DNA from 2 places in the Thermoanaerobacterium sp. CMT5567-10 genome. Region 2 is predicted to be linked to the other one. Evidence: riboswitches for the same ligand, from Rfam matches in the RefSeq annotation. Region 2 holds a riboswitch; the other holds the start of a gene.
The links. Region 2 has a riboswitch for S-adenosylmethionine ahead of Q2T46_RS12170 (methionine ABC transporter ATP-binding protein). Riboswitches for the same ligand answer to the same signal wherever they lie in the genome.

Region 1: it holds a riboswitch for S-adenosylmethionine, as region 2 does, so the genes downstream of both, metK (methionine adenosyltransferase) here and Q2T46_RS12170 (methionine ABC transporter ATP-binding protein) in region 2, are expected to answer to the same signal.

What each region holds. Positions count from the first base shown of each region.
Region 1 covers NZ_CP130558.2:2,296,515-2,300,955, forward strand. The annotation lists gene Q2T46_RS11610 (IS1634 family transposase) at 1-1,578, opposite strand, end outside; SAM riboswitch class I at 1,832-1,934, shown strand; gene metK (methionine adenosyltransferase) at 2,007-3,194, shown strand; gene Q2T46_RS11620 (HD-GYP domain-containing protein) at 3,307-3,912, opposite strand; gene Q2T46_RS11625 (hypothetical protein) at 4,157-4,441, shown strand, end outside.
Region 2 covers NZ_CP130558.2:2,398,723-2,403,163, reverse strand. The annotation lists gene Q2T46_RS12175 (BglG family transcription antiterminator) at 1-1,357, opposite strand, end outside; SAM riboswitch class I at 1,573-1,675, shown strand; gene Q2T46_RS12170 (methionine ABC transporter ATP-binding protein) at 1,756-2,778, shown strand; gene Q2T46_RS12165 (methionine ABC transporter permease) at 2,765-3,445, shown strand; gene Q2T46_RS12160 (MetQ/NlpA family ABC transporter substrate-binding protein) at 3,459-4,295, shown strand; gene spoVB (stage V sporulation protein B) at 4,356-4,441, opposite strand, start outside.

The DNA.
Region 1 (4,441 bases), 100 kb from region 2:
TATGTAACTGCAGGATGCTTTTGCTAGACTCTCAAGTATAGCTGAAACAGAATATTTTCCATTTAATCTATATTCAAGTATCCTCACAATTACAAGTGATATAAAGCATATCAGAAAATGAGCATCAATATGCTCTTTTAGTGATAAATACACCGGTCTGCTTTCGATATCACTTTTAGTTATTTTAAAAGATTCTTCTATTTTCCAAAGGCCACGGTACATTTCAATAATTTTATCATCAGATTCTTTGTATTCGCTAGTAACTATTGCATAGTATCCATCAAATCTTTCTTCTTCTTTTAGTTTTTCCTCATCAAATGCTAAGTGTTGATGAGCACTTTCTAATATTTCGCCAGTTTCTTCATCAAAAATGAGATTCTTTACATATTTGGAAGCACCGTAAGATGTAGCTTTATTGTATTTTGCTGGATTTTTAATTAGGTCTTTTGCTTTCTCTATTGTAGCAGCTCGTTCATATTTTGCTTTTAAGGCATACTCTTCACTATAGAAAATAACCTGTTTTTCATCAACTACCTTTTTCATTTTTTTGCCTTTAGTGGTGGTTACTAATATTTCTCTTGGATAAAGTCTGGATTTTATCTTGAAGCTATCTCCTCTGTATGTATATCCATTTTCGTCAAGGACATATTTCTTAAATTCCTTATCCGCACAACGAACAGAATAGCTAAATACATAACCATTACCAGCAGATAAAGTATACCAAATGTTATCGCCAGTAATGATGCCTTTATCAGCAACTACAATAATTCTTCCCAAAGAATAATCATGTTGTATTTTCCTTAACATAGGCATAAGTGTAGTTTTATCTAGAGCATTACCAGGAAAAAGTTTATATGTAATAGGTATACCATTGGTGTCCATAAATAATCCCATCTGCACAATTGGATCTGGTCTATGTTCTTTAGAAACGCCTTTTTTACGCAATTCATCTTGTTCATCAATTTCAAAATAATAATTGGTAACATCGTAATAAACTAGATTAGTATTTCGTTCATATAAAGACTTAATATGCTCATGAACCCAAAGTTGCAAAGCATCACTATGCTTATTGAAAAAAGATAAACATCTGTAGATATCATCCAAAGAAAAATCAGACCTCTCAAAGAATATATCTCTATTCTCATAAGTCTTTTTCTTTGAAGCAGGATACAATAAGCGTGAAAATACGAGAAGTTTCATAATAGCATTAGCATCATACTCTTCTTTTGAATGACGCTGCCTGTTTTTCAAAAATTTATCCAATTCAAGCTCATGATAAATCTTACTAAATGCAGCATAGCCAAAGTTTTTACGGTTATCCGTATTAACCAAAAGTCTTTCATTAGGAGAAAAATTAAGAGCAATTGGAGCCTTTTTCATGGCTTTTTGTTCATTCAATTCTTTAACCTTTTGTTCAAAAAAAGCGATAGGATCATCGTATTGTTTTTGAAGTTCATCGAGGTATCCAAGGGATTTAATAGTAACAGTCCTTGTATGCCCTCTTTCTTTATCGCGATATCCATCTGCAATAGATAAGTATATTCTTCCGGAACTACGTTTGCTTTTCTTTAAATACACATTAAACTCCCCCAATAAAATTCAATATAACTATATTATACCACAATCCATAATAATCCGCAACCAAAATATGACAAAAATTTAAAAAAATTTTACCCGGAATCGTTAGTAAAATTGCTGGTTCCGGGTTACGCTACATAAAATTTTGCTGCAAAACTAGGGTACTCAAGCACTTTTTACGTGCAGACTAAAATTTTTTAAGTTGACTTCTTAAATATACTGTGTTATTATATTTTAAGTTAAATAACGAAAACTCTTATCAAGAGAGGTGGAGGGAGGAGCCCTATGAAGCCCGGCAACCTGTCTTTATGACAAGGTGCTAATTCTCGCAGAAGGTAACTTCTGAAAGATGAGGGTGATTGTGCCTCTTCTTTTGGAGAGGTTTTATTTTGTTTAAGGTCTTTTATGAGATAAAAAGGAGGATATAAATGAAAAAATATTTTACTTCAGAATCTGTAACTGAAGGACATCCAGATAAAATTTGTGACCAAATATCTGATGCAATAGTTGATGAAATACTTAAAAATGATCCATATGCAAGGATAGCATGTGAGACGGCTGTAACAACAGGAATGGTTTTAGTTATGGGTGAAATTTCTACCAAGTGTTATGTGGACATACCTAAAGTCGCAAGAAAAGTCATAGAGGAGATAGGGTACACTCGCGCAAAATATGGTTTTGATGCAAGTACATGCTCTGTTCTTACATCTATTGATGAACAGTCTCCTGATATAGCGCTTGGAGTTGACAAAGCATTGGAAGTAAAAAAAGGTATTTCACATGATGACCTAGAAGAACAAGGTGCTGGGGACCAAGGCATGATGTTTGGATATGCATGTACAGAGACTCCTGAGCTTATGCCACTTCCTATATCGCTCGCTCATAGACTTGCTCGTAGACTGGCAGAGGTCAGAAAAAATGGTACATTAGATTATCTAAGGCCTGATGGAAAGACACAGGTAACAATAGAGTACATTGACGATGTTCCGAAGAGAGTAGACTCGATAGTCGTATCAACACAGCATTCACCTGATGTTGACCATGACAAGATAGAAAATGATGTAAAAGAATATGTCATAAAGCCAATTGTTCCGCCAGAGCTAATTGATGAGGATACGAAGATATACGTAAATCCGACAGGAAGGTTTGTTGTCGGTGGGCCACAAGGCGACAGTGGGCTTACAGGTAGAAAGATAATAGTTGATACTTACGGCGGATATGCTAGGCATGGCGGTGGAGCTTTTTCTGGCAAAGATCCGTCAAAAGTTGATAGATCTGCTGCATACGCTGCAAGGTATGTTGCGAAAAATATTGTTGCTGCTGGCCTTGCTGACAAGTGCGAGGTTCAACTGGCGTATGCGATAGGTGTTGCTACACCATTAGAAGTAAATATTGATACTTTTGGCACTGGTAAGATTCCTGATGACGAAATATCAGATATTGTAAAGAAAGTATTTGATTTAAGACCTGCTGCAATCATAAGAGATCTTGATTTAAGAAGGCCTATTTATAGGCAAGTTGCTGCATACGGACATTTTGGGAGAACAGACCTTGACCTTACATGGGAGAGAACTGATAGAGTAGAAATACTAAAGAAACTTGCTTTCAATAAATAAATTTTAAGCCCGGAAAAATTCCGGGCTTGCGGCACTTTTATATATCTATAGCCGCATTAATAATGTGTACGCTACGCTAATAATATTATAACACATAATTTTAAAAAATCTATTAGATGGCAATTCCCTTATTATGATTATTTTTATCAAGAGATGATTTGCTGTTTTTTAATACATTTTCCAGCGCTGAAACTAACATCTGATTGTATTTTGTACCGCATTCTCTTAAATCTTGAATTGCTTCCTTAAAGCTTTTTACCTTTTTATAAGCGTATAGTCTTTTATTTGTCATAGCATCAAAAGAGTCACAAATAGCTACTATTTGAGCACTTAATGGGATAAACTTAAGACCGTAAGGGTACCCCGAGCCATCCAATCTTTCGTGATGGTATAAAACAGCAGGTATTAAATACATAAGTGGAGGCAGCACTTCCAGCATATTTGCACCGTAACTGGAATGCAATTTGATAAGATCGTATTCTGCATCTGTAAGTTTGTCTGGCTTTGCTAAAATGCTAATTGGTATCATCAATTTGCCTATATCATGCAGAAGTGCACCTTTATATATTGATATCTGTTCCTTTGGCTCCAATCTAATTATATTAGCAATCTTAAAAGATAATTTTGCAACTCTTAGACTGTGTTTGTATGTCTCATAATTATAGTTTTTTAGTGACATCAAAAGATGCGATATAAGTTTATCTTCATCATAATTCATATTCTTTTTCTCCTTTTTTCGACATTTTCTATTATATTATAAATTTTGATAACAGTCAATAAATGTATATGTTGTAATAAAATTCAAAAAAAAAAAAAAAAAAAAAAAAAAAAAAAAAAAAAAAAAAAAAAAAAAAAAAAAAATCAGAAAATTATGATTAATTCTTGATAATTATTTATTGACTTTGGAAAAATTATCTTATATAATAAATACAAACATAAGTTCGCACAAAGGAGTAATGGAGATGAGAAATGTTGAGATGCCAGATGTGTACCTTGCTATTTTACCTTATTATATAGATGAATACGGAAATGGAACAGAACTTATAGACTTGGATGGTAATGTATCGTATATAAAGTGCAGTGTAAAAAGTTGCTTAAATAAGACGCTAAAAAGATATGCTGTAGACTTAAGTGCTATAAGAGAAAAGTATGCGAAAAGCCTTGGCATAAGAAATTCATTTCCAATTCCATTAGCTCGTGACTTTACTTTGATACAGTTAAAGGTGAGGATCCCTAAGGTAGCAAAG
Region 2 (4,441 bases):
CTCTAAGGCTTGAAACAGTATCTACAATGTTTAACTGCGGAAACATCTGAAGCTTTGATAGAAGCATTCTGGATGTTCCTATTCCACTTGCACATACCACTAGAATATTATGCCTTTTCGTTTTGTCATTTTTCCTTGCTATAGCTGCTCCAAAATGCATCGCAATATAGCCAATCTCATCATCTGGAACATCAACATCAAGCTTATTCTTCAATACATTTGCAATTGATATGCACCTTTCAAACAGTGCACTATACCTATCTTTTATATCGCTTATAAGGGGATTCCTTATTGCAAGGCCCATCCTTAGTCTAAAAATCGTAGGTCTTAAATGAGTCTTTAAACCACTTAAAAGCATTGAATCATCTCTAAAACTTGTGCCAAATACTCTTTCAGCAACATCTATCATCTCGTATAAAACTTCATTTACAAATTCGTCATTTACATCTTCAGTGTTTGCTCTATATCTGGCACCTTGAAGATGAATTGTTATATAACCGATTTCATCTTCAGGAATAAAGACATCAAATTCTTCTTCCAAATATTTTGCAAGCATTTCTGCAAATCTGTACTCATCTGATTTTTTAAGTTCAAAAAGGCTTTCATTACCTATTTTGATCTTTTCGCCTTCTTTTATTCTCTTTAACGCCAATGCCAAGTGAACTGTAAGCCCCATATAAGAGCTTTCAGCCAGCTCGTAGTCCAGTGATTTCTCTAATCTTTGTATAGCTTTCTCTATCTTCAAAACTGTGTCATAATCGATAAGTCGCAATAGCCTGTCATTGATGTCCTCACTTAATCTGTTTATATTATTGTACCCTCTATTTAAAAATTCCATTAAGTCCTTCGTCTCAACATTGTCATAGAGAAAATTTATTATAGCCTTCCTTATATTTCTTTCATCGCCTTTTACATATATGCCCACACCTGGCTTAGTCACAATTGTGACATTTTGCCTACTTAGCCATTTATCTATTTCTTTTATGTCATAGCTAATTGTAGCAGTTGTGACATTGTACTCTCTTGCAAAATACTCCAGCTTAACAGGCTCTTTCATTTGTAGTAGCTCTGATAGAATTAATTTTCGCCTTTTCTCAGCATCTACACTAGGACGATAACCTATAACATCAAAATTAAATTTCTCTATATCGCTGTCGCTACCATCTACTGTCAAAACACCTTCATTGTTTTTTAACTTTAAGTTATAATCTTTGATGTATTCATTTATGGCATTTATCTCTCTATAAATTGTTCTTTTGCTTAATTTATAATTAGCGACGATATCGTCTAAGCTGTACATCTCTTTTGACATAACTTTTTTTAAAATCTCTAGTTGGCGCCCACTTAGTTCTTTCATAAGATTTTGTCCTTTCGTCTATGACAAATTATTAATAAGTTAACTTATCTTACATTTATATTATAAGCAATTATTCTCATAATTCAACATAAACTTGTAAGCACTGTGTCAATATTAGAATGACATAAATTTAATATCTCCGGACATGAAAATTTTGCTTGACTTTTCATTTTTAATCCTATATAATCATTTTAACAATTTAAAATGAAATTATTCTCTTATCCAGAGAGGTGGAGGGACTGGCCCGATGAAACCCGGCAACCGGCACGAAAGTGCAATGGTGCCAATTCCTGCGGCTTTAATGCTGAGAGATGAGAGAGGAACTAACCTCTTTCATTGGGAGGTTTTTTTTATTGCATTTTTGACGTTCCAACTTTTCATAAAGAGGGTGAAATATTTTGATATCAATTAAAAATCTAAGTAAAGTCTACAACACAAATGGAAAAGATGTAGTTGCACTCAAAGACATCAATTTAACAATAAATGATGGAGAAATATACGGCATAATGGGCTTAAGCGGTGCAGGCAAATCATCGTTGATTAGGTGCATAAACATGCTTGAAAAGCCTACAACCGGAAGCATTTCCATAAATGGTACTGAAATGACAAAGTTAAGCCCAAAAGAACTTCGTGAAATGAGAAAAAAGATTGGCATGATATTTCAGCATTTCAATCTTTTAATGAACTCTACAGTGTATGAAAACATAGCTTTTCCTTTAAGAATCTCAAAAGCTAAAGATTCTGTTATAAAAAAGCGTGTAAATGAACTGCTTGAAGTTGTGGATCTTAAAGACAAGAAATACGCATATCCTTCACAACTATCTGGTGGTCAAAAACAAAGAGTCGGCATAGCAAGGGCGCTTGCCAACAACCCCGATATAATCTTATCAGATGAAGCGACATCTGCATTGGACCCGACTACGACAGAATCAATATTAAACTTACTTAGAAACATAAACAAACAATACGGTATAACAATAGTCGTCATAACACATGAAATGTCAGTCATAAGAAACTTATGTGATAGAGTCGCTGTTTTAGAAAATGGCGTTATCATCGAAGAAGGAAATGTAATAGACATTTTTTCCAATCCTTCTACAGAAACGTCGAAAAGATTTTTAAAAGATATGATAGCAGAGCTTCCTCCTGACATCCTCATAGACGACAAGAATCCAAATGAAGAAATATTGCGTCTGTCATTCTTTGGTAGCAGTAGCAACGAGCCTGTAATATCACATATGATAAAAAAGTTTAATGTTGATGTAAATATAATTTCTGGAAATATAGAAAGAGTCCAGAACTCTCAAATAGGAAATCTCCTTATAAAGATTAATGGAGATCCAAGTTCTATAAAAGATGCAATAAAATTTTTAGAAAAAAACAGCCTTAGAATAGAGGTGCTTAAAAATGGTATCATTTAGTAACACAATACAATACTTAATAAACTTATGGCAGCTTATGGAGCAGCCTTTGTGGGAATCACTGTATATGGTATTTTTCTCTACCCTTTTTTCTGTAATAATAGGTCTACCGCTAGGAATAATACTTGTAATAACAGATAAAGGCCATTTATCTGAAAACATCAAACTAAACCACATATTGGGTACCATCATTAACATTATGAGATCAGTACCATTTATAATTCTTATAATTGCGATTTTCCCACTTTCAAGGCTTATAGTAGGTACTACAATTGGACCAACAGCAGCAATAGTACCTCTGTCAGTTGCGGCTGCCCCTTTTGTAGCAAGAGTAATTGAGTCATCTCTAAAAGAAGTTGATTGGGGTGTCATAGAAGCATCAATATCTGTTGGTGCAACAATACCTCAGATAATATTTAAAGTCATGATACCAGAGTCACTACCATCACTGATATTGGGTGTAACTCTTACAATCATAAATATTTTGGGATATTCTGCTATGGCAGGTGCTATCGGAGGAGGTGGACTTGGAGATCTAGCTATAAGGTATGGATATCAAAGATATGAAACAGATGTACTTATTGCAACAATAATCGTTTTAATCGTCTTTGTAGAAATCGTACAAAGATTAGGAAACTACCTGGCAAAAAAGGTTGATAAAAGATGAAAGGATGGTATAGATGAAAAAAATAATATTATTGATTACATTAATATTGACATTATCATTCGCCATTGTAGGCTGCACTAAATCAAATAATAATGAGACCAGCTCAAATGCAGGTAATAATTCAGACAAAATGACAAAAATAGTTGTAGGGGCAACCCCAAATCCTCACGCAGAAATACTTAATGTAGTAAAGCCAATTTTAGCAAAAGAAGGAGTAGATCTCGAAATAAAAGAATTTACTGACTATGTAACTCCTAATACGGCATTGGCCGATAAACAAATCGACGCCAATTTCTTCCAACACGTCCCGTATTTAGAGGATTTCGAGAAGAAAAAAAATGTAAAGTTAGTTCCTTTAGTCAAAGTACACGTAGAACCAATGGGAGCTTATTCAAAAAAGATAAAATCGAAAGATGAAATAAAAGACGGCGCAACAGTGGCAATCCCAAATGATGCTACAAATGAAGGAAGAGCATTGTTGCTGTTACAAAAAGAGGGTTTAATAAAATTGAAGGATTCAAATGGACTAACACAAACTCCCAGAGATATTGTCGATAATCCTAAACATTTAAAAATTGTAGAGCTTGAAGCACCTCAACTGCCAAGGACACTTCAAGACGTAGATTTAGCAATAATAAATACAAACTTTGCATTAGAGGCAAATTTAAATCCATTAAAAGATGCAATTTTCATGGAAGACAAAGATTCACCGTATGCTAATGTATTGGTTGTAAGACCTGACAATCAGAATGACGCTGCTATACAAAAATTAGCAAAAGCTTTAAATTCCGAGGAAGTCAAAAAATTCATAGAAGACAAGTACAAAGGTGCTATAGTACCAGCATTTTGAAATCTTAGTAAATAAAAGCCCGTGTCTCACGGGTTTATTTTTTGCTATAAATTAAATCTTTCATTTACTCCTTGAAAATATTAACTTGTTTAAATCATTCAAATATGGCAGTCTTATAATATAACTTACCAAAAGATACAAGGCTA